DNA from 3 places in the Streptomyces sp. NPDC107546 genome. Region 2 is predicted to be linked to each of the others. Evidence: riboswitches for the same ligand, from Rfam matches in the RefSeq annotation. Region 2 holds a riboswitch; each other region holds the start of a gene.

Region 1 (7,205 bases), on a different contig from region 2:
GCTCCCGGCTGATCATCGAGGCGGGGGTACGACGGGTGGTGACGGCCTGGCGGGAACCGGACACGTTCGTCGAGTCGGCTGACGGGAACGCGGTGCTGGCGGCCGCCGGCGTGGAGGTGGTGCTGCTGCCGGAGTACGAGGACCGCGCCAAGGCGCCGAACGCCCATCTGCTGCCCCCGACCGCCCGTTCCTGACGGCCTCGAAGGGGGTCGAGCGGCTCCGCGTACGGCCGGAAACCGCTGGTAGGGCGGCATGGGAGGGGAACCCGTGCGCTACCTGTCGCGCGCATGGCGTACACTGGAATCACCGACGCGGGGTGGAGCAGCTCGGTAGCTCGCTGGGCTCATAACCCAGAGGTCGCAGGTTCAAATCCTGTCCCCGCTACTGAAGGCCGAGGGCCGGAGTCCGAAAGGACTCCGGCCCTCGGTGTTTCCCGGGCTCTCCTTCACCCACTGGCGGCTACTCCGCCCGGCCCACAGCGGTCGCCCCCCGCCGCCCTTCCGGGAAGCCTGGACGGGTGGTGCAGCAAGCAGGCGAGCGGTGGTCGTGGGAGCAGCACGATCCGGACGAGCGGCGTGGGCCCGATGCGCCGTCCGAGGAGAGGGCCGAGGACCACCAGCGGTCGCGCGGGCGTCTCCCCGGCCGTCACGACCGGTCGGGCGGGCGTCTTAGCGACCGCGGCAACCGGTCCGGCGGGTGTCTCCCCGACCGCGAGGACCGCCGACCCGGCCGACCCGGCCGGCTCGTCGGAGCCCCCGAATCTCCCGGAGCCCCCGTGCCCGACCCCGGTAGCCCCGCCCCCGCCCCCGGCGCGAGGGCCGTTCCGGCGCCGGCGTACGGAGGGGCCGAGGCGGAGGTCGCCACGGAGGCCGAGGAGCGGCGGATCTCGTACGCGCGGGCCTTCCTGCGCGCCCTGCCCGGCCTGCTGATCGTCGCCGGGGTCTGCTTCGACCTCTTCGCCCCGTCCGACTACACGGCCGGCCCCCTCTTCACCGCCGCCCCGCTCGTGGCCGCGCCCCTGTTCTCGTTGCGCGGCACCGTCCTCACCGGCACGGCGGCCGTCGTCGTGGTCTTCGGGGTCCACCTCGGGCTGGGCGTGCTCGGAAAGGCGAGCGAGGTCACCGAGGTGGCCACGGTCGTCACCGTCGCCGCCCTCGCCGTCCTCATCAACGTGCTGGTCCGCCGCAACGTCGCCCGCCTCGCCTCCGCCCGCCAGATCGCCGAGGCCGCGCAGCGTGCCGTGCTGCCGGAGCCCGCCGCCCGGATCGGTGGACTGGACGTCGCCGCCCGCTACGAGGCCGCCCAGGCCGACGCCTTCATCGGCGGCGATCTGTACACCGCCCAGGACTCCCCGTACGGGGTGCGGCTGGTCGTCGGCGACGTACGCGGCAAGGGCATGGGGGCCGTGACCGCCGTGGCCGTTCTGATCGGCGCCTTCCGGGAGGCCGCCGAACAGGAGCCGACGCTCGAGGCCGTCGCCCAGCGCCTGGAGCGGGCGCTGTCCCGCGATCGCGCCGGACGCGAGGGGCCCGACGTGTACGAGGGTTTCACCACCGCGGTTCTCGCCGAGATCCCGCACGGCTCCGGAGTCGTCCGCATCGTCAACCGCGGCCACCCCGCCCCGCTGCTCCTGCTCCCGGACGGTTCCCTGCGAGAACTGGGGGCCCGCGAGCCCGCGCTGCCGCTCGGCATGGGCGACCTCGGCGTCCGGCCCGACCGGGTGGAGGAGTGGGACTTCCCGCCCGGCTCGACGCTGCTCTTCTACACCGACGGCGTCTCGGAGGCACGGGACGCGCACGGTCGGTTCTACGACCCCGCCGTCCGCCTCGCCGGACGGGTCTTCCCCACCCCGGGCGCCCTGCTGAGCACCCTCACGCGCGAGGTCGCCCGGCACACCGGTCGCCGCGGTACGGACGACATGGCCCTGCTGGCCGTGCGCCGCCCGGCGCCCCCTGAGCGCGGTCACGAAGGGTGAGTGAGTCATGCCCCTCCGCGTAACAACTGACATACTGTCAATATCCGTGTGGTCGGTGGGGCTGGGGCGACTAGCCCGATTTCCTCCGTTCAGGCCCTGAAAGTCCTGGTCGGCGGCATGAATGGATCTGTCTGAACGGCTTGGAATACGGGCCCCGCGTCTATTAACGTTCGATAACGCAGCGCGGTCGTCCCAGCCGTCACCAGAGGCGGCTCCGTGCGCGCCTGCCGAATCCCGCGAGGGAGCCGGGGAACCACCACCTTGGGGTGAATCGAGCGGATACCGCCGTGCCGCACGGCCGGTATACGCGCGTAGGAGACCTTCCTGCTCCGAACCCGTCAGCTAACCCGGTAGGCGAGACGGAAGGAAAGGAGTGCGCCCACGTGGCGTTCAACCGGCCTGCCCAGAACACCTCGTTCGCCCCGAACGGTACTCAGACTCTCGACGTCGCACCCGGCATCGACGAGGGCCCCTGGGAGGAGTGGAACCCCACCGAGGACTCCATCCGCCCCGTCCGCGGCCGGCACCGCGTCGTCAAGCAGCGCGGGGGCGGGCTCGCCCGCAGCTCCACCGTCCTCGGCGTCGGTGTGATGGCCGCCGTCGGCGCGGGCGGCATGGCCACCGCGCAGCCCGGCAAGCCGCCGGTGTCCATATCCCTGCCGGACCTCTCCTCCGTCACATCCCTGCCGGACCTCTCCTCCGTTACGGAATCCGCCAAGGCGCTCATCGGTGACGACTCCACCGCTCCCGAGAGCTCGGCCACCGCTCTCAGCAGCGTCGGCCGGACCGACGCCGGTGATGCCACCGACGCCGCCGACTCGAAGGGCGCGGGCGAGGCGCTGCGCGCCCGGATCATGCAGCAGGCCGAGTCCCAGCAGGACCGGATCGCGCAGAAGGCGGCGCAGGCGGCCGAGGACGCCGCGGTGAAGAAGGCCGCCGCCGCGGCGGCCAAGGCGCAGGACGACGCGCAGGCCAAGGCCGCCGCTCTGCAGAAGCAGGCGCAGGAGGCCGCGCGGCTCGCCGCACTCGCCCGGCAGTTCACGCTGCCGACCTCCTCCTACACCCTGACCTCCCACTTCGGCGACGCCGGCGCCATGTGGTCCTCCGGCTTCCACACCGGCCTGGACTTCGCCGCGCCCACCGGCACACTCATCAAGGCCGTCCACAGCGGCACGATCACGGAGGCGGGCTGGGCCGGCTCGTACGGCTACCGCACGATCCTCACCCTCGACGACGGCACCGAGCTGTGGTTCTGCCACCAGTCGTCGATCAGCGTCACGGTCGGGCAGAAGGTCAGCACGGGAGACGTCATCGGCCGCGTGGGTGCGACCGGCAACGTCACCGGGCCGCACCTGCACCTGGAGGTCCACCCGAACGGCGGCGCCGCGATCGACCCGCTGGCCTGGCTGCGCGGCAAGGGCCTCAACCCCTGACCCCGCCCCGCGAAGAGCGCGGTGTTTGCGAGATCTTTGCGGGCTTCCCGGAAGACACCGGTCCGGTCCGGGCGTTGACACAGAGCATGACTTCCCTTCGCAAGCTGGGTTCTTCCGATCTCGAGGTCTTCCCGCTGTCCCTCGGCGGCAACGTCTTCGGCTGGACCGCCGACGAGACGCAGTCCTTCGCCGTCCTCGACGCATACGCGGAGGCGGGCGGGAACTTCATCGACACGGCCGACTCGTACTCGGCCTGGGTGCCGGGCAACAAGGGCGGCGAGTCCGAGACCATCATCGGCAAGTGGGTGAAGGCGCGCGGCAACCGCTCCGACGTGGTCATCGCGACCAAGGTCAGCCAGCACCCCGACTACCAGGGGCTGACCGCCGCCAACATCAGGGCCGCGGCCGACGCGTCCCTGCGTCGTCTGGACACCGACCACATCGATCTCTACTACACGCACTTCGACAAGCCGGAGGTGCCGGTCGAGGAGATCATCGGCGCGCTCGACGAGCTGGTGAAGGCGGGCAAGGTGCGCGCCATCGCCGCCTCCAACATCTCCGCCGAACGCCTCCAGGAGTCCCTGGACTTCTCGGACCGCGAGAACCTGGCGCGGTACGTGGCGCTGCAGCCGCACTACAACCTGGTCTCGCGCGACACCTACGAGGGTGCGCTGCAGGACCTCGCCTCCCGTGCGGGGCTCGCGGCGGTTCCGTACTTCGCGCTCGCGTCGGGCTTCCTGACCGGCAAGTACCGGCCGGGTACGACCGTGGAGTCGGCGCGCGCGGAGGGCGCGGCCAAGCACCTGGCGACCGACCGCGGACAGCGCGTCCTGACGGCCCTGGAGGAGGTCGCCGAGGCCCGGGGCGCGGAGATCCCGACGGTGGCGCTCGCCTGGCTGGCGGCCCAGCCGACGGTCGCGGCACCGATCGCCTCGGCGCGGACTGTGGAGCAGCTGCCGGCGCTGCTGGCCGTGGCGGACCTGACGCTGACGGACGAGGACGTGGCGAAGCTGACGGAGGCGTCGGCGTAGGGCCTGTCCTTCGGATCAGCCCTGCGGACGGCGGAATCCGGCGGCGCCGAGCCCGCGTCAACGCCTAGGAGCGATAGGGGTTGTACCCGGGATACGGCGCCGCCGGGTCGTACTGCGGTGTCGCCGGGCCGTACTGCGGTGTCGCCGGGTCGTACTGCGGTGTCATCGGGCCGTACTGCGGCCTCGCCGGGTCGTACTGCGGCCTCGCCGGGTCGTACTGCGGCCTCGCCGGGTCGTACTGCGGTATCGCGGGGCCGTACTGCGGCGTCCCCTGGAAGGTCACGTGCCCGTAGCCCGGCCACACCGGCGGAGCCACCGGTGCCGTCGCCCGTGCCGCATACGCCAGCGCCGGCCGCGCCACCTCCCGGCGGGCCCACAGCTCGGTCAGCAACTCCTGTTCCCGTACGACGAAATCGGCGCCCACCCGCCCCCGGCGCCCCCGGTGGCGCAGGAACGCCAGGGACGTCGCGTACGCCTCGTACCGCGCGACCGACCGCGCCGCGTCCTTCCCGAAATGCTGCCTCGCGCACTCGCGGGCCAGCCGCCGCGCCCGCATCGAACCGAGGACGAACGGCTCCACCGGCCCCATCCACCCGGCGACCACGTACGCGGGCAGCTCCTCCCGCACCGTCCGCAGCTCCCGCTGCCGCGTCCAGACGACCAGCCAGGTCAGCAGCCCGAACGCGGGCACCATGAACGACGTGTACACCGCGAAGAACCCGTACTGGCCGAACGTGGACGACCCGTTCCACATGGAGTGCATGCCCATCGCGAGCAGCAGCCCGCCGAGCGGCGCCAGCACCCGCCGGACGTGCTGGCGCTCCGCGGAGAGCGCGGCGATGCCGAAGCCGATGCCGGTGAGCACGGTGAACAGCGGGTGCGCGAAGGGCGACATCACCACCCGGACGAAGAAGGTCGCGGCCGTGACGGACGCCAGCCCGCTTCCCCCGCTCATCTGGTCGGTGCCGAAGGCCGTGCCCAGGTAGAGGATGTTCTCGGTGAAGGCGAAGCCGGTGGCGGTGACGCCGGCTATCACCACTCCGTCGACGATCCCGGTGAAGTGCCGTCTGCGGAAGAGGAAGACGAGCAGCACGGCCGCGGCCTTCGCGGACTCCTCCACGATCGGTGCTATCACGATCGCGCCGAGCGTGTCGGCGCTGTGCGGATCGGCGGTCGCGGTCGCTATCCACCGGGTGGCGAAACTGTTGGCGACGATCGCGATGAGCGCGGCGGCGCACGCGCCCCAGGCGAAGGCGAAGATCAGGTTCCGCCAGGGTCCGGGCGCCACCCGGTCCAGCCAGCGGAAGGCCGCGATGAGCAGCGGCACGGGCAGGACCGCGAGGCCCAGCCCGACCAGAAAGCCCTCGGTCCCGGTCTGCTGCCGTACGAGGGCCAGGATGACGAGTCCGGAGAGCGCGAGGAGCGTGATCAGCGCCCCGTACCGCACCCACCGCCTCTGCCACCAGTGCGGGTGCCCGAACGAGCCGCCGGCGGCGTTGCCGCCCGGGTGAGTCGGGTACGAGGGAAAGGTGGCCACGGCATCGACCCTAACGAGACGGGGGCGCCGCCCGCGACGGTGTCCGACTTCACGCGCGGGCGCTCAGTCTTCGGCGGTGAGCTGGTCGCGGTGCGGTACGCGCCGGAAGAGCAGGTCGTTCACGACATGACCCTTGTCCAGCCCCTGCCCCTCGAAACGGGTCAGCGGCCGGAAGCCGGGGCGTGGCGCGTACCCGCCGCCGGGCCGGGTGTTCTCGAACGCCGGGTGCGCGGTGAGCACCTCCAGCATCTGCGCGGCGTACGGCTCCCAGTCCGTGGCGCAGTGCACCAGCGCGCCCGGCTTGAGTCGGCTCGCGGCGAGCGTGAGGAAGTCGGGCTGGATGAGCCGCCGCTTGTGGTGGCGCTTCTTGGGCCAGGGGTCGGGGAAGTAGACGCGCAGCCCGTCGAGGGAGTCGGGGGTGAGCATCTCGCGGAGCAGGATGATCGCGTCGCCGTTGCCGACGCGGATGTTGGTCAGTCCTCCCCGGTCGGCGAGGGCCAGCAGGTTGCCCTGGCCGGGGGTGTGCACGTCGATGGCGAGGATGTTGGTGTCCGGGTCGGCGGCGGCCATCTCCGCGGTGGCCTCGCCCATGCCGAACCCGATCTCCAGCACGACGGGGCGGCTGTTCCCGAACAGCTCGGCGAGGTCGATGACCTGCTGCCCGTCGATGTCCAGCCCCCACTTGGGCCACAGCCGCTGCAGCGCGTCCGCCTGTCCGGCCGTCACCCGGCTCCGCCGCGGCTGGAAGCTGCGGATCCGCCGCTCGAAGTGCGACCCGGCGGGATCGGCCTTGGGCCCGTCGGGAAACCGGGGCTCCCCCTTGGCCCGGGTGTGCCGAATGGACGCGCCGGCACCATGACCGGAGCCGCCACCATGGGTGACCTGGGAATCTTCGGGAGCGAAGTTGAGGGAATCAGACACAGTGGGATCAATTTTAGAGGCAGGGCAGCTATGACCAGCCCGTCCGGTGGTCTGGGGGCGGAGCCCCAGGGAGGGGACGGGAAGGGTAGGGACGGCGGTGGCGAATCCACCCTGCACGGCCCCAGGCCCCAGGCCCCCGGCCCCGCTCACCGCCCCAGCACCACCAACGCCCGCCGCGCCACCTCCCGCCCGATCGCCAGCGAAGCGGTAGCCGCAGGGGACGGCGCGTTCAGTACGTGCACCGCCCGCGCCCCCTCCCGGATCAGAAAGTCGTCCACCAGCGTCCCGTCCCGCAGCACCGCCTGCGC
Region 2 (7,205 bases):
GCCGTGGCCGTCGACCAGCGGCACGCGCATCGAGAACGGCTGGGCCATGCGCACCAGGGCGTCGTAGATCGACGCGTCGCCGTGCGGGTGCAACTTACCCATGACCTCGCCGACGACGCGGGCGCACTTCACATAGCCGCGGTCGGGGCGCAGGCCCATCTCGTTCATCTGGTAGACGATCCGCCGGTGCACCGGCTTGAGGCCGTCCCGGGCGTCCGGCAAGGCCCTTGAGTAGATGACCGAGTACGCGTACTCGAGGAAGGAGCCCTGCATCTCGTCCACGACGTCGATGTCGAGGATCCTCTCCTCGTACGAGTCGTCGGGTGGCGGGGTCTTCGTGCTGCGGCGGGCCATCGCTGCCGGCTCCTTCACCGTCTGTGCTGGGCATGGAAACGAATCTGACGCCGACCATTGTGGACCGCCGCACCGACAACGGGGACCGGGGCCCTTCCGCGGGGCCGGTGAACCGGCCCGACGGCGATCACGACCGTCCCGCCTCCGACGCGTCAACGGTGAGCGTCCCCCACCCCACGTAATCATGGTCTCGCTCTCGGCGTACGCCGCCCGGGAACTTCGCCACCGGTCGGCACGCTTGCATACAGTGACAGCACCGGCAGGAAACCGCGGGTTTTCCGCGACAGCTTCCGCGATCGAAGGGACGTACATGCCCATGGGTCACACGGCCACAGCCGAGGCAGGCTCCGGGGGCCTGACAGCGACCGAGCACCGCCTGGCCAACGGTCTGCGCGTGGTGCTCTCCGAGGACCACCTGACCCCGGTCGCGGCGGTGTGCCTCTGGTACGACGTCGGCTCCCGGCACGAGGTTCAGGGGCGCACGGGTCTCGCCCACCTCTTCGAGCATCTGATGTTCCAGGGCTCCGCCCAGGTCAAGGGCAACGGCCACTTCGAGCTGGTGCAGGGAGCGGGTGGCTCGCTCAACGGCACCACCAGCTTCGAGCGCACCAACTACTTCGAGACCATGCCCGCCCACCAGCTGGAGCTCGCCCTCTGGCTGGAGGCCGACCGCATGGGCTCCCTGCTCGCCGCGCTCGACGACGAGTCCATGGAGAACCAGCGGGACGTCGTGAAGAACGAGCGCCGCCAGCGTTACGACAACGTCCCCTACGGCACCGCCTTCGAGAGGCTGACCGCGCTCGCCTACCCGGAGGGCCACCCTTACCACCACACGCCGATCGGGTCGATGGCCGACCTGGACGCGGCGACCCTGGAGGACGCGCGCGCGTTCTTCCGCACCTACTACGCGCCGAACAACGCGGTGCTGTCCGTCGTCGGCGACATCGACCCCCAGCAGACCCTCGCCTGGGTCGAGAAGTACTTCGGGTCCATCCCGTCCCACGACGGCAAGCCCGAGCCGCGCGACGGCTCGCTGCCCGAGACCATCGGCGAGCAGCTGCGCGAGGTCGTCGAGGAGGAGGTTCCGGCGCGCGCCCTGATGGCCGCCTACCGGCTGCCGCACGACGGTACGCGCGCGTGCGACGCGGCCGACCTGGCGCTCACGATCCTCGGCGGCGGCGAGTCCTCCCGCCTGTACAACCGGCTCGTGCGTCGTGACCGCACCGCCGTCGCCGCCGGGTTCGGCCTGCTACGGCTCGCCGGTGCGCCTTCGCTCGGGTGGCTGGACGTGAAGACCTCCGGTGACGTCGAGGTGCCCGTCATCGAGGCCGCCATCGACGAGGAACTCGCCCGGTTCGCCGAGCGGGGCCCGACGGCCGAGGAAATGGAGCGCGCCCAGGCCCAGTTGGAGCGCGAGTGGCTGGACCGGCTCGGCACGGTCGCGGGCCGCGCCGACGAACTGTGCCGGTACGCCGTGCTGTTCGGCGACCCCCAGCTCGCCCTGACCGCCGTCAAGCGCGTGCTCGAGGTCACCGCCGAGGAGGTGCAGGAGATCGCCCAGGCCCGCCTGCGCCCCGACAACCGCGCGGTGCTCGTGTACGAACCGGTCGGGGCCGAGGCCGAGACCCCGGAAGCAGCCGAGACCACCGACGAGACCGAGGAGTCGGCGAAGTGAGCGAGCTCGCGACCATGGAGTTCCACCCGCAGCCCCAGCCCGGCGAGGCCCGGCCCTGGGCGTTCCCGGCGCCCGAGCGCGGCACGCTCGACAACGGCCTGACCGTGCTGCGCTGTCACCGTCCCGGCCAGCAGGTCGTCGCCGTCGAGGTGCTCCTCGGCGCCCCCCTGGACGCCGAGCCGGCCGGCCTCGACGGTGTCGCCACGATCATGGCGCGCGCCTTCTCCGAGGGCACCGACAAGCACTCCGCCGAGGAGTTCGCCGCCGAGCTGGAGCGCTGCGGCGCCACCCTCGACTCGCACGCCGACCACCCCGGCGTCCGCCTGTCCCTGGAGGTTCCGGTCTCCCGCCTCCCCAAGGCGCTCGGACTGCTCGCCGACGCACTGAGGTCGCCGGCATTCGCGGACAGTGAGGTGGAGCGCCTGGTCCGCAACCGCCTCGACGAGATCCCGCACGAGATGGCCAACCCGGCCCGCCGCGCCGCCAAGGAGCTCTCCAAGGAGCTGTTCCCGGCGTCCTCGCGCATGTCACGCCCGCGTCAGGGCACCGAGGAGACGGTCGCGACCATCGACGCCGCGGCCGTCCGTGCCTTCTACGAGCGGTATGTGCGCCCCGCGACGTCCACCGCGGTCGTGGTCGGCGACCTCACCGGGATCGATCTCGACGAGCTCCTCGGCGACACCCTCGGCGCCTGGGCGGGGGAGCCCGTCAAGCCGCGCCCGGTGCCCCCGGTGACCGCCGACGACACCGGCCGCGTGATCATCGTGGACCGTCCGGGCGCCGTCCAGACGCAGCTGCTCATCGGCCGTGTCGGGCCCGACCGTCACGACCGCGTGTGGCCCGCCCAGGTGCTCGGCACGTACTGCCTCGGCGGCACCCTCACCTCCCGCCTGGACCGCGTCCTGCGCGAGGAGAAGGGCTACACCTACGGGGTGCGGGCCTTCGGGCAGGTGCTGCGCTCCGCGCCCGACGGCACGGGCGCCGCGATGCTCGCCATCAGCGGCTCCGTCGACACGCCGAACACCGGCCCGGCGCTCGACGACCTGTGGAAGGTGCTGCGCACCCTCGCCGCCGAGGGCCTGACGGACGCCGAGCGCGACGTCGCCGTACAGAACCTGGTGGGGGTGGCACCGCTGAAGTTCGAGACGGCGGCGGCCGTCGCGAGCACGCTCGCCGACCAGGTCGAGCAGCACCTGCCGGACGACTACCAGTCGACGCTGTATCAGCAGCTGGCCGCCACGGGCACGGTGGAGGCCACCGCGGCGGTGGTGAACGCCTTCCCCGTGGACCGTCTGGTCACCGTGCTGGTGGGCGACGCCGCGCAGATCAAGGAGCCCGTCGAGGCGCTCGGCATCGGCGAAGTGAGCGTCGTCGCCGCCGAGTAGAGCGCACCGTACGCGCGCGTGCGCCGCGCCTCTCCCGGGGCCCTGGTGACTTTCCGTGTCACCAGGGCCCCACCCGTTGGCGAGTTTGTCCGTATTGCCACAGAGGTTGCCTCTCTGCCCTGTGGGATGCGCTACAAACCCCCTCCTGCGTTTGCTGATTGAAAGACGGTCCCCTTAGCGTCATTCGGGCTGTCCGTCAGGCAGTGCGCCGCACCCGCGGCACCGGACAGTCATCGCCGAGTCCCCGTACGGCGCGAGCCAGGGGAGCCGGGGACCCAAAACCACAGTCCCTGGGGTGAATCGGGCGCGAGCCCGTAGGAGACCTTCCTGCTCCGAACCCGTCAGCTAACCCGGTAGGCGAGAGGGAAGGAAAGGACCAGCCACTTCATGGCGTTCACCTGCGCCACCGGGAAGCACCGTCGCCCGAGCCGTGTGAAGCGTACGACTGCGAACGCCGTCGGCGTGGCAGCGCTCACCGCCACCGGTGTCATCGGCACCCTCGCCGCCCCGGCCCTCGCCGCCGGCGCCCCCGTCGAGCAGACCGGGCTGCTCCAGGCCGTCACCCTCGGTGACTCGGTCGCCGAGAAGATCGACGCACAGGCCGCCGCCCAGAAGCAGGCCGCCGAACAGAAGCAGGCCGAGGAGGCCGCGCGCAGGAAGGCCGCCGAGAAGGCCCGCCAGGAGCGCGAGGCCAAGGAGCGGGCCGCGCGCGAGGCCGAGCGCAGGCGTCTCAACATGTTCGTGCCGCCGATCTCCGACTCCTTCGTGTCCACCGGTTACAAGACCGGCGGCTCCCTGTGGTCCTCCGGCTCCCACACGGGCATCGACTTCCACGCCGCCACGGGCACGCCCGTGCACGCCGTCGGCGCCGGTACCGTCGTCCAGACAGGCTGGGGCGGCGCGTACGGCAACCAGATCGTCATCAGGATGAACGACGGTACCTACACCCAGTACGGCCACCTGTCGTCCATCGGCGTCTCCGTGGGGCAGCGGGTCACCCCCGGCCAGCAGATAGCCCTCTCCGGGTCCACCGGCAACACCACGGGGCCGCACCTGCACTTCGAGGCCCGTACCACTCCGGAGTACGGCTCGGACATCGACCCCGTCGCCTACCTGCGCTCGCACGGCGTGAACGTCTGACGGCCGGCGCCCGCGACCCGCGCGCCCGCACCCGACGGCCCCGGCTGATCAGCCGGGGCCGTCGTCGGCTTTCGAACGTTGCGTGTCCAAAAAATATCCCTGGATTCCGACCCGCCGTCGGAAATTCCGGCCCGCTGCAATAGAGTCGGTTGAACACACGTCAATCGCGTGCGTTTCACGGGGATTAAGGCGGAGGTCGGTCATGCGTATTCCGGCGCACTCGGTCTGCACGGCGATCCGTGATGACATCGTCGCGGGTGTCTACGAGCGCGGCAGCCGGCTCACCGAGGAAGTCCTCGCGCGCCGCTACGGCGTCTCCCGCGTCCCCGTGCGCGAGGCGTTGCGCACCCTGGAGGCCGAGGGCTTCGTCGTCACCCGCCGGCACGCGGGCGCGTGCGTGGCGGAACCCACCGAGCAGGAGGCCGCCGACCTGCTGGAGATGCGGATGCTGCTGGAGCCGCTCGGGGCCGCGCGGGCCGCGCAGCGGCGTACCGAGGCCCACCTCAAGGTGCTGCGCGGCCTGGTCCGACTGGGCCAGGAGCGGGCCAGGAGGGGCCAGAGCGAGGATCTGCGCTCCCTGGGCGGCTGGTTCCACGAGACGCTGGCGCAGGCCTGCGGGAGCCCCGCGCTTACCTCGACGCTGGCCCAGCTGCGGCACAAGATCACATGGATGTACGCGGTCGACGCGCCGGTCAGCCCCGTGGAGTCCTGGGCCGAGCACGGCGGCATCGTGGACGCCGTCGCGCGCGGGGACGGCGAGCGGGCGCGGGCGATCACCGCGCTGCACGCGGAACGCTCCACGGCCGCGCACCGGCTCCGCTTTCCCGGCGGGACGGACCACGCGGACCGTGTGAGGACTTCGCAACACCACGTAAACATGTCGGCGCTCCGGCATTAACACGAGCACCGTATACAAAGAGGAATATCCGGTTGAAGCCCTGTTTTCGGCTGTCTGTTTTTCGCGTGCGTCCATAAATTAGACGTGCGCCGTTTCGGTGTGCCCTGTGCGACTTTATTCGTGCCGAGGGGCAACACCGTGCGCCGATTTATTGCGTGCTCCGTTCCTCGCCGTTCCCTGCCCCGGGACCGCATTCCTCGCCGGCCTCGCCGTCTTTCGACGGGAGCTTGCCCGGCACGACAAAAGCCGCGCCGCCATGACGGCGGCGCGGCTGAAGCAGGGTGCTGCTGCCCGAAGGGTCAGACGGTCTCGGGGAGTTCCTCGAGGCCCTCGGCGACCAGCTTGGCCAGGCGGTCGAGCGCGGCGTCCGCGCCCTCCGCGTCGGAGGCCAGGACGATCTCCTCGCCGCCCTGGGCGCCGAGGCCCAGAACCGCCAGCATGGATGCGGCGTTGACGGGGTTGCCGCCCGCCTTGGCGATCGTCACCGGAATGCCGGAGGCCGTGGCTGCCCGGACGAAGATGGAGGCGGGGCGGGCGTGGAGACCCTCGGCCCAGCCGACGTTGACGCGGCGCTCAGCCATGTGTTGCTGCCCTTCAGGTGTATCAGGGTTGTCTAGACCAGTGTTCCATAGGTGAAGCGTGCCCGGAAGGGCACCGTCCGTCCTCGGCGGGCCGGGACCGATCCCCTCAGCCTGCCTCGCGCCGCCTGCGGACGCGAGCCTTACTCTGGGGCCCATGCAGACCACGTCGGACCGGCACGAGTACCCCGCCCACTGGGAGGCCGACGTGGTGCTGCGCGACGGCGGCACCGCGCGCATCAGGCCCATCACCGTCGATGACGCCGAGCGCCTCGTCAGCTTCTACGAGCAGGTCTCGGACGAGTCGAAGTACTACCGCTTCTTCGCGCCGTACCCGCGCCTGTCCGCCAAGGACGTCCACCGCTTCACGCACCACGACTTTGTGGACAGGGTGGGACTCGCGGCCACGGTCGGCGGCGAGTTCATCGCAACCGTACGCTATGACCGCATCGGTACCGACGGCCTGCCCGCCTCCGCGCCCGCCGACGAGGCCGAGGTCGCCTTCCTCGTGCAGGACGCGCACCAGGGGCGCGGCGTCGCCTCCGCCCTCCTCGAACACATCGCGGCGGTGGCCAGGGAGCGAGGCATCCGCCGGTTCGCCGCCGAGGTGCTGCCCGCCAACACCAGGATGATCAAGGTGTTCACGGACGCCGGGTACCAGCAGAAGCGCAGCTTCGAGGACGGTGTCGTACGCCTGGAGTTCGATCTGGAGCCCACCGACCGGTCGCTGGCCGTCCAGCGCGCCCGGGAACAGCGGGCCGAGGCGCGGTCCGTGCAGCGGCTGCTCGCACCCGGGGCGGTCGCCGTGATCGGCGCCGGCCGCACGCCCGGGGGAGTGGGCCGCAGCGTTCTCGACCACCTCAGGTACGGCGGGTACACCGGCCGCCTGTACGCGGTGAACCGGGCGTTCGCCGCGGACCGCAAGGAGCTCGAGGGCATCCCCGCCCACCGCTCGGTCCGCGACATCTCCGAGCCGGTCGACGTCGCCGTGGTGGCCGTGCCCGCCGAGCACGTCCCCGAGGTCGTCACCGAGTGCGGCGAGCACGGGGTGCAGGGGCTCGTGGTGGTCTCCGCCGGCTACGCCGAGAGTGGGCCCGAGGGGCGGGAGCGGCAGCGGGAGCTGGTGCGGCAGGCGCGGTCGTACGGCATGCGGATCATCGGGCCGAACGCCTTCG
Region 3 (7,205 bases), on a different contig from region 2:
CGACAAGGCCGGCCGCGCTGCGGCGCCCGGCCCGGAGCCGTCCCCTGGGGTCGCGTTCAGGGGGCGGCGGTGGTTACGCGATCGACCAGGCGATGCCGTCGAGGATGTCGTGTTCGCTGACCACGACCTCCGTCGTGTCGGTCCGTTCCATGATCGCCAGCAGTACGAGGGCGCCCGCGCCGATGACGTCCACGCGGCCCGGGTGCATCGACGGGATCGCCGCGCGCTCGGCGTGGGTGGAGTGGAGCAGCGCACTTGTGATCTCCCGAACCCGGTCGCGGGAGATCCGGGAGTGGTGGATCCGCGTCGAGTCGTACTCCGGGAGGTCCTGGGCGATCGCCGAGACCGTGGTGACCGACCCCGCGAGGCCCACCAGCGTGTGCGCCTCCCGCAGCGGAACCGTCTGCTCCGCCAGGTCCAGCGCCGCCTCGATGTCGGACCGTATGGCCGCGATCTGCTCCTCGGTCGGCGGGTCGGCGACCACCCCGTCCCGCACGAGGTGCCGCTCGGTCATACGGACGCAGCCGATGTCCACGGACCGTGCGGCGCGCACGTGCCCGTCGCCGACGACGAACTCCGTGGAGCCGCCGCCGATGTCCACCACCAGGAAGGGCGTGGCCAGATCCGTACGGCCCATCAGCTCCCGGGTCGCCCCCGTGAAGGAGAACTCCGCCTCCTGGTCGCCCGAGATGACCTCCGGTTCGACGCCGAGGATGTCCGCCACCCCCCGGACGAACTCGTCCCGGTTCTCCGCGTCCCGGGTGGCGGACGTGGCGACGAACCGGATCCGCTCGGCGCCGTGCTTCTTGATGACCTCGGCGTACTCCCGGCAGGCGGTGAACGTGCGCTCCAGGGCCTCGGGCGCCAGACGTCCGGTGCGGTCCACGCCCTGCCCCAGCCGGACGATGGTCATCCGCCGGTCCAGGTCGACCAGTTCACCCGTGGCGCCCGCGCCGGAGGCGCTGTCGGACACAGTGGCGTCCGCGACCAGGAGCCGGATGGAGTTCGTACCGCAGTCGATGGCGGCGACCCGTGTCACTTGCCGTCCTCCTCGGAAACCTCGGCCTCCACACACGACCCCTTGCGCCACCACTCCGGCAGCATCGCGATCGCCTCGTCGCCGAGCGGGTTGACGCCCGGTCCTGCGGCCAGGGAGTGCGCCACGAGGACGTGCAGGCACTTCACCCGGTCCGGCATGCCGCCCGCGCTGGGGAAGCCCTCCAGGACCTCGATGGCGTCACGGCGGGAGATGTAGTCCTCGTGCGCGGCGCGGTAGGCGGCGGCCAGTTCCGGGTCCGTGGCCAGCCGCTCCGTCATCTCCTTCATGACGCCGTCTGCCTCCAGCGTGCCGATCGCGGAGGCCGCCTTCGGGCACGTCAGGTAGTACGTCGTCGGGAACGGGGTGCCGTCGGGGAGCCGCGGCGCCGTCTCCACGACGTCCGGCTGCCCGCAGGGACACCGGTGCGCGATCGCGCGCAGCCCACGCGGGGGGCGCCCGAGCTGCTGCTTGACGGCCTCGACGTCCGCGTCCGTCGGCTCGGTGCGCGGGGTGGGCGGCGGAGGGGTTTCCATGGCTCTCTTTCAGACAGTCTTTCTCATGGGTGCGTCAGGTCCGTCGGGATGCGTCCGGGTGCGTGACGGGCGCGTCAGGGCGCGGTGCGCTCACCGGCCGGACCGTCGGCCCTGTCCGCCGCGTCGGCCCTGTCCACCCCGTCCCAGAGGCCGGCGTACCAGGGGCGTACGGCCGTGCTCCGGTCCGCGCGCGACGGCTTGACCGCGTCCGGGTCGATCACGATGTAGCCGGTCTCCCCCGGCATCACATAGTGCAGCCGCTGGCGGATCTGCTGCTCCGCGTAGGCGTCGTCCTGCCAGCGCGCCTTCAGGTCACGCAGCTGTTCGACGCGCTTGCGGGCCTCCTCCTGCTGCCGCTCCAGGTCGGCGATCTCGCCGCGCTGGGAGACGTACTGCCGCATCGGGTAGGCCAGTGCCACGATCAGCGAGCACAGGACGAGGGCGAGGAGCGCGGCCCGGCCGGTGAGCCGGGAGCGGCGGGCCTGGCGCCGGGTCTGGGAGCGGTAGACCCGGGCGGCCGTCTGCTCGCCGAGCAGCCTGAGCCTGGTCGCGGTGGAGAACCGGTCGCGGTCCTTCCCGGCCATGTCTCCCGCCTCCCCTTCACACGCGCGTACGTCCCCGCACACGGTACGGGACCGAGTACGGGGACGTACGTACGACCGGCCAAGCCTTGCCCGGGCTTGCCCCAGCGGCTTGCCTCGTCTCAGCCCTTGAAGCGCGGGAAGGCCGAGCGGCCGGCGTACACCGCGGCGTCGTCGAGGATCTCCTCGATGCGCAGCAGCTGGTTGTACTTGGCGACGCGCTCGGAGCGGGCCGGGGCGCCGGTCTTGATCTGGCCACAGTTGGTGGCGACGGCCAGGTCGGCGATGGTGACGTCCTCGGTCTCGCCGGAGCGGTGGGACATCATGCACTTGAAGCCGTTGCGCTGGGCCAGCTCGACGGCGTCCAGGGTCTCGGTCAGCGAGCCGATCTGGTTGACCTTGACCAGCAGGGCGTTGGCCGCGCCCTCCTCGATACCACGGGCCAGGCGCTCGGGGTTGGTGACGAACAGGTCGTCGCCGACCAGCTGGACCTTGTCGCCGAGCTTGTCGGTGATGACCTTCCAGCCGGCCCAGTCGTCCTCGAACAGCGGGTCCTCGATGGAGACGAGCGGATAGGCCGCGACGAGCTCCTCGTAGTACTCCGTCATCTCGGCGGCGGAGCGCTCCTTGCCCTCGAAGAGGTACTTGCCGTCCTTGTAGAACTCGGAGGCGGCCACGTCGAGCGCGAGGGCGATCTGCTGGCCGGGGGCGTAACCGGCCTCCTTGATGGCCTCCAGGATGAGGTCGAGGGCCTCACGGTTGGAGCCGAGGTTCGGGGCGAAGCCGCCCTCGTCGCCGAGGCCGGTGGCCAGGCCCTTGCTCTTCAGGACCTTCTTCAACGTGTGGTAGACCTCGGTGCCCCAGCGCAGCGCCTCGGAGAAGGACTCCGCGCCGATCGGGGCGATCATGAACTCCTGGATGTCCACGTTGGAGTCGGCGTGCGAGCCGCCGTTGAGGATGTTCATCATCGGCACCGGCAGCAGGTGCGCGTTCGGGCCGCCCAGGTAGCGGAACAGGGGCAGGTCGCTGGCCTCGGAGGCGGCGTGGGCGACGGCGAGGGAGACGCCGAGGATCGCGTTGGCGCCGAGGGAGCCCTTGTTGTCGGTGGCGTCCAGGTCCATCATCGCCTGGTCGATCAGGCGCTGTTCGGTGGCGTCGTAGCCGACCAGCTCCGGGCCGATCTGCTCGATGACGGCGAGAACGGCCTTCTCGACGCCCTTGCCCTGGTAGCGGTTGGGGTCACCGTCGCGGAGCTCGATGGCCTCGAAGGCGCCGGTGGAGGCGCCGGACGGAACGGCGGCACGACCCGTGCTGCCGTCGTCGAGGCCGACCTCGACCTCGACCGTGGGGTTGCCTCGGGAGTCCAGGATTTCCCGGGCTACGACGACGTCGATGGACGGCACGAGCATCTCCTTCTTGGATGTGACGCTGGAAGTGCGGGGCTGTCTGCCTTGCGGCTGTGCCTTGCGACTAGAGCCTAACCGCCCCGGGCTGTCGGCCGGCCTACCGACCGTCCCGTGGACAGGGTGACGGTACACATTGTTCCTGCCCGGAACAAAGGGCTGGGGAAAGGTCGGGTGAAATCCGCACGGCCGGACAGCGAACGGGCCGGACAGCGAAGAGGCGTGACAGCGAACGGGCGGGACAGCGAACAGGGCGGACAGCAAAAACCCCGCTCCGGCGCGCACGGGGGAACACGCACCGGAGCGGGGAGCCCGTGGGGACGGGGGTGGGCCCTCACGCGACCCCCGCGGTGGGGGTCACGCCTGGCAGGGGCCTGCGGCCCGGCTACCGGGTGGCTGTCACTTCAGGTGCAGCTGCTGGCCCGGGTAGATCAGGTCGGCGTCCTGGACGATGTCCTTGTTCAGGTCGAAGAGCTTCGTCCAGCCGCCCTGGACGTGGTGGGTCGCGGCGATCGAGCTGAGGGTGTCGCCCTTGACCACCTTGTACTCGCCGTCGCCCTTCTTGACCTTCTGGCCGGTCGGGGTGGTGACGGTCTTCTGCGGAGCCGGGCGCTGCGCGGAGCGGTTGGCCGCCTGCCGCTCGGTCGAGCGGGTGGTGGTGCTCTTCGTGGTGGTGCTCTTCGCGCCGCTCGAGGAGCCCGTGGCCGCGGAACCGTTGTACGCGGCGCTGGTCAGGCCCTTGCCGCACACCGGCCAGGCGCCCTTGCCCTGGCCCGCGAGGACCTTCTCGGCGACGGCTATCTGCTGGCCCTCGGTGGCCAGGTCGGCGCGGGAGGCGTAGGCGGTGCCGCCGTACGCGGCCCAGGTGGAGTTCGTGAACTGCAGACCGCCGTAGAAGCCGTTGCCGGTGTTGATGTGCCAGTTGCCGCCGGACTCGCACTGGGCGACGGCGTCCCACTGGGCGGCGGTGGCCGCGGAGGCGTTCCCGGCCGCGAGGAGCGGGCCGGCGATGGCAGCGCCGGCGACACCGGCGAGCGCGATGGCACGGGTGGCCTTGGACGGGCGGCGGTGCTTACCGTTGCCGGAACACAGCATGGTTCATTCCCCTCACCGACGCCTGCGAGGTGAGCTGTCGGGTTCGGGCCGGTTGAGTTGCCCGGCCGTGCCCCTTGCGGAACACGGCTTCACCCCGAGCCGCTTCCGGTCAACTCCCGGATGCGGCGCCTACCTTGGGTCCCCCGCTCCTGCCTACGGCGCTTGACGCGACGACTGTTCCCGTACGGCCGCTGGCAGGATTCGGCGTTGCGACCGCCGGGGCTCGCTGTGGCGAGCGATCACGACCGTAAGCAGTCGATCGCCGGAATTTCAAAGACGATCAGGGCTTATGAGACCCATATCTCACTTTCACCAAACAGGACATTCAGCGCGAAGTGGGTCGTCAACTTCCGCCACGGAAGGGGCAGTTCAGGACGAGTCGCCGGTCGGGTCGGCGCCGAGCGCAAGGCTCTGACCGGGGAGGATGAGGTTCGGGTCGGCGCCGACCGTCTGCCTGTTCGCCTCGTACAGCGCCGTCCATCCGCCGCTGAGGTCAAGGGAGTCGGCGATGGACGACAGATTGTCCCCGGGGCGGACGGTGTACGAACCGTCGACGGCGTCACGCGCGTCCGTGGTGCCGCGCGAGGCGTGCCGGCCGGACACGTCCGACGTACGGCCGTCCGCCGCACTCTCGTCGGCGCCGTCGCCGCGATGACGACCGGCGCTCGAGGTCTCGGGCGAACTCGCCCCGGACGAGGCATCGTCCTGTGTCGACTTGTCCGACCCATCGCTCTTCGTCGTGGCCGCCGGAGCACCACCGGACCCCTGTGCGCTGTTGGCGGCGTCGGCGGTCGACGCCCCGAACGAGGGTGAGGACGAGGAGGACGAAGGGGACGAAGAGGATGAAGAAGGCGACGGAGTGGTCGACGCAGATGATCCGGACGAGTCGGACAGACCGGAGTCAAGACCGGACCCGAGACCGGAATCGGAGGACGATCCGCCGTCGGACGACGAGTCCCCGGCGACACCCGTGTCGACACCGGCGGAGCCGGAGTCCTTGCTCAGACCGTTCAGCAGGCCGCAGGTGCCCCAGACCCCCACGCCCCGGGCCGCCAGGACCTTCTCGGCGACGGCGATCTGCTGCGAGCGGCTCGCCTGGTCGGGGCTCGGCGCGTAGTCGAGACCGCCGTACCTGTCCCAGTCGTCCTGCGTCAACTGCAGCCCGCCGTAGTGACCGTTGCCGGTGTCCGCGCTCCATGAGCCGCCGCTGACGCACTCCGCGACCTGGTCCCAGGTGACGCCGGTGGCCGCGCTCGCGCCGGTGGCGCCGAGCAGCGGAATCGCGATCGCTGATCCGGTCACCCCTGCCGCGACGAGGAGAGCCGGAGCCTGACGGGGGCGACGGTGACGACCGTTCCCGGAGAGCATGCGGTTGCCTTTCACACGACAGCATCGACCGACGCGACGGCCGTGGCGTGCGGACCGCCGCGTTGCTGCGTGAACGTATCCGCACTGGATCGCTTGTCACAAGTTAATGCAGCGTAGATCACGTGAAGATCACAGAGGTGAGATCCTGTCACCTTCTTGTGACCACCGGCGTGTTCGCCGTGTCATGTCCGGATGTCGGCGGGAGCTTCGTGACCTTTCTCCGGTACCGGTGTGAACGCCACGGGCAGCGTGCGCAGGCCCCGCATGATGAGTCCGCCGCGCCACCGCAGGTCGGACGGGTCGACCGCGAGCCGCAGGTCCGGCAGGCGGGTCAGGAGCGTGGCGAGCGCCGTCTGTCCCTCCAGGCGGGCCAGGGGAGCGCCCAGGCAGTAGTGGATGCCGTGCCCGTACCCGAGGTGCTGGTTGTCGCGGCGGGAGAGGTCGAGGACGTCCGGGTCGGCGAAGCGCGCCGGGTCCCGGTCCGCGGCGGCCAGGACCACCAGGACGGGGTCGCCGGCGGCGATGTCCTGCCCGCCGATGGTGAGCGGCCGCGTGGCGAACCGCCAGGTGGCCAGCTCCACCGGGCCGTCGTAGCGCAGCAGCTCCTCGACGCCGGTCTCGAGCAGGTCGCGGTCCCCGGCGGCGAGCGACCGCTGCAGACGGGCCCGCTGCCCGGGGTGACCGAGGAGCGCGAACGTGCCGTTTCCGATGAGGTTGACGGTGGTCTCGAACCCGGCGAAGAGCAGGATGAAGGCCATCGCGGCCGCCTCGTTCTCCGTGAGGTGTTCCCCGTGGTCGGAGGCACGGATGAGTCCTGAGATGAGGTCCTCGCCGGGGCCGGGCTCGGCGGGCAGCGCCTGGCGCTTGCGGTGGATGAGGTCGGCGAGGTAGCCGCGCATCTTCTTCACCGACCGCGCGACGCCGCCTCGCGGTCCTCCCCCGTGCCGGATCATCATCCCGGCCCAGTCGCGGAAGTCGTCCTGGTCCTCGCGCGGGACGCCGAGCATGTCGCAGATGGCGTAGATGGGGAGCGGGAAGGCGAACTCGTGGATGAGGTCGGCCTCACCCCTGCCCGCGAACCGGTCGATGAGTTGGTCGGTGAGTTCCTGGACCCGCGGCGCGAACTCCGCGACACGCCGGGGCGTGAAGGCCTTGGAGACGAGCCTGCGCAGCCGGGTGTGGTCCG

Evidence for each region. Region 2 has a riboswitch for cyclic di-AMP ahead of ACZ7L1_RS00425 (M23 family metallopeptidase). Riboswitches for the same ligand answer to the same signal wherever they lie in the genome.
Region 1: another riboswitch for cyclic di-AMP. It lies ahead of ACZ7L1_RS08680 (M23 family metallopeptidase); the one in region 2 lies ahead of ACZ7L1_RS00425 (M23 family metallopeptidase).
Region 3: another riboswitch for cyclic di-AMP. It lies ahead of ACZ7L1_RS10570 (transglycosylase family protein); the one in region 2 lies ahead of ACZ7L1_RS00425 (M23 family metallopeptidase).

The regions. Positions count from the first base shown of each region.
Region 1 covers NZ_JBVKBA010000004.1:379,945-387,149, forward strand. Annotated here, with positions in the region: gene ACZ7L1_RS08665 (dihydrofolate reductase family protein) at 1-194, shown strand, start outside; tRNA gene ACZ7L1_RS08670 (tRNA-Met) at 311-384, shown strand; gene ACZ7L1_RS08675 (PP2C family protein-serine/threonine phosphatase) at 776-1,975, shown strand; cyclic di-AMP (ydaO/yuaA leader) riboswitch at 2,191-2,347, shown strand; gene ACZ7L1_RS08680 (M23 family metallopeptidase) at 2,359-3,408, shown strand; gene ACZ7L1_RS08685 (aldo/keto reductase) at 3,495-4,439, shown strand; gene ACZ7L1_RS08690 (PrsW family intramembrane metalloprotease) at 4,504-5,976, opposite strand; gene trmB (tRNA (guanosine(46)-N7)-methyltransferase TrmB) at 6,040-6,897, opposite strand; gene lhgO (L-2-hydroxyglutarate oxidase) at 7,044-7,205, opposite strand, start outside.
Region 2 covers NZ_JBVKBA010000001.1:99,286-106,490, forward strand. Annotated here, with positions in the region: gene ACZ7L1_RS00410 (DNA gyrase/topoisomerase IV subunit A) at 1-354, opposite strand, end outside; gene ACZ7L1_RS00415 (M16 family metallopeptidase) at 665-2,029, shown strand; gene ACZ7L1_RS00420 (M16 family metallopeptidase) at 2,026-3,414, shown strand; cyclic di-AMP (ydaO/yuaA leader) riboswitch at 3,639-3,789, shown strand; gene ACZ7L1_RS00425 (M23 family metallopeptidase) at 3,802-4,554, shown strand; gene ACZ7L1_RS00430 (GntR family transcriptional regulator) at 4,757-5,452, shown strand; gene ACZ7L1_RS00435 (HPr family phosphocarrier protein) at 5,752-6,033, opposite strand; gene ACZ7L1_RS00440 (bifunctional acetate--CoA ligase family protein/GNAT family N-acetyltransferase) at 6,188-7,205, shown strand, end outside.
Region 3 covers NZ_JBVKBA010000006.1:20,105-27,309, forward strand. Annotated here, with positions in the region: gene ACZ7L1_RS10550 (Ppx/GppA phosphatase family protein) at 74-1,039, opposite strand; gene ACZ7L1_RS10555 (DUF501 domain-containing protein) at 1,036-1,572, opposite strand; gene ACZ7L1_RS10560 (FtsB family cell division protein) at 1,647-2,156, opposite strand; gene eno (phosphopyruvate hydratase) at 2,276-3,562, opposite strand; gene ACZ7L1_RS10570 (transglycosylase family protein) at 3,956-4,651, opposite strand; cyclic di-AMP (ydaO/yuaA leader) riboswitch at 4,656-4,822, opposite strand; gene ACZ7L1_RS10575 (LysM peptidoglycan-binding domain-containing protein) at 5,021-6,019, opposite strand; gene ACZ7L1_RS10580 (cytochrome P450 family protein) at 6,202-7,205, opposite strand, start outside.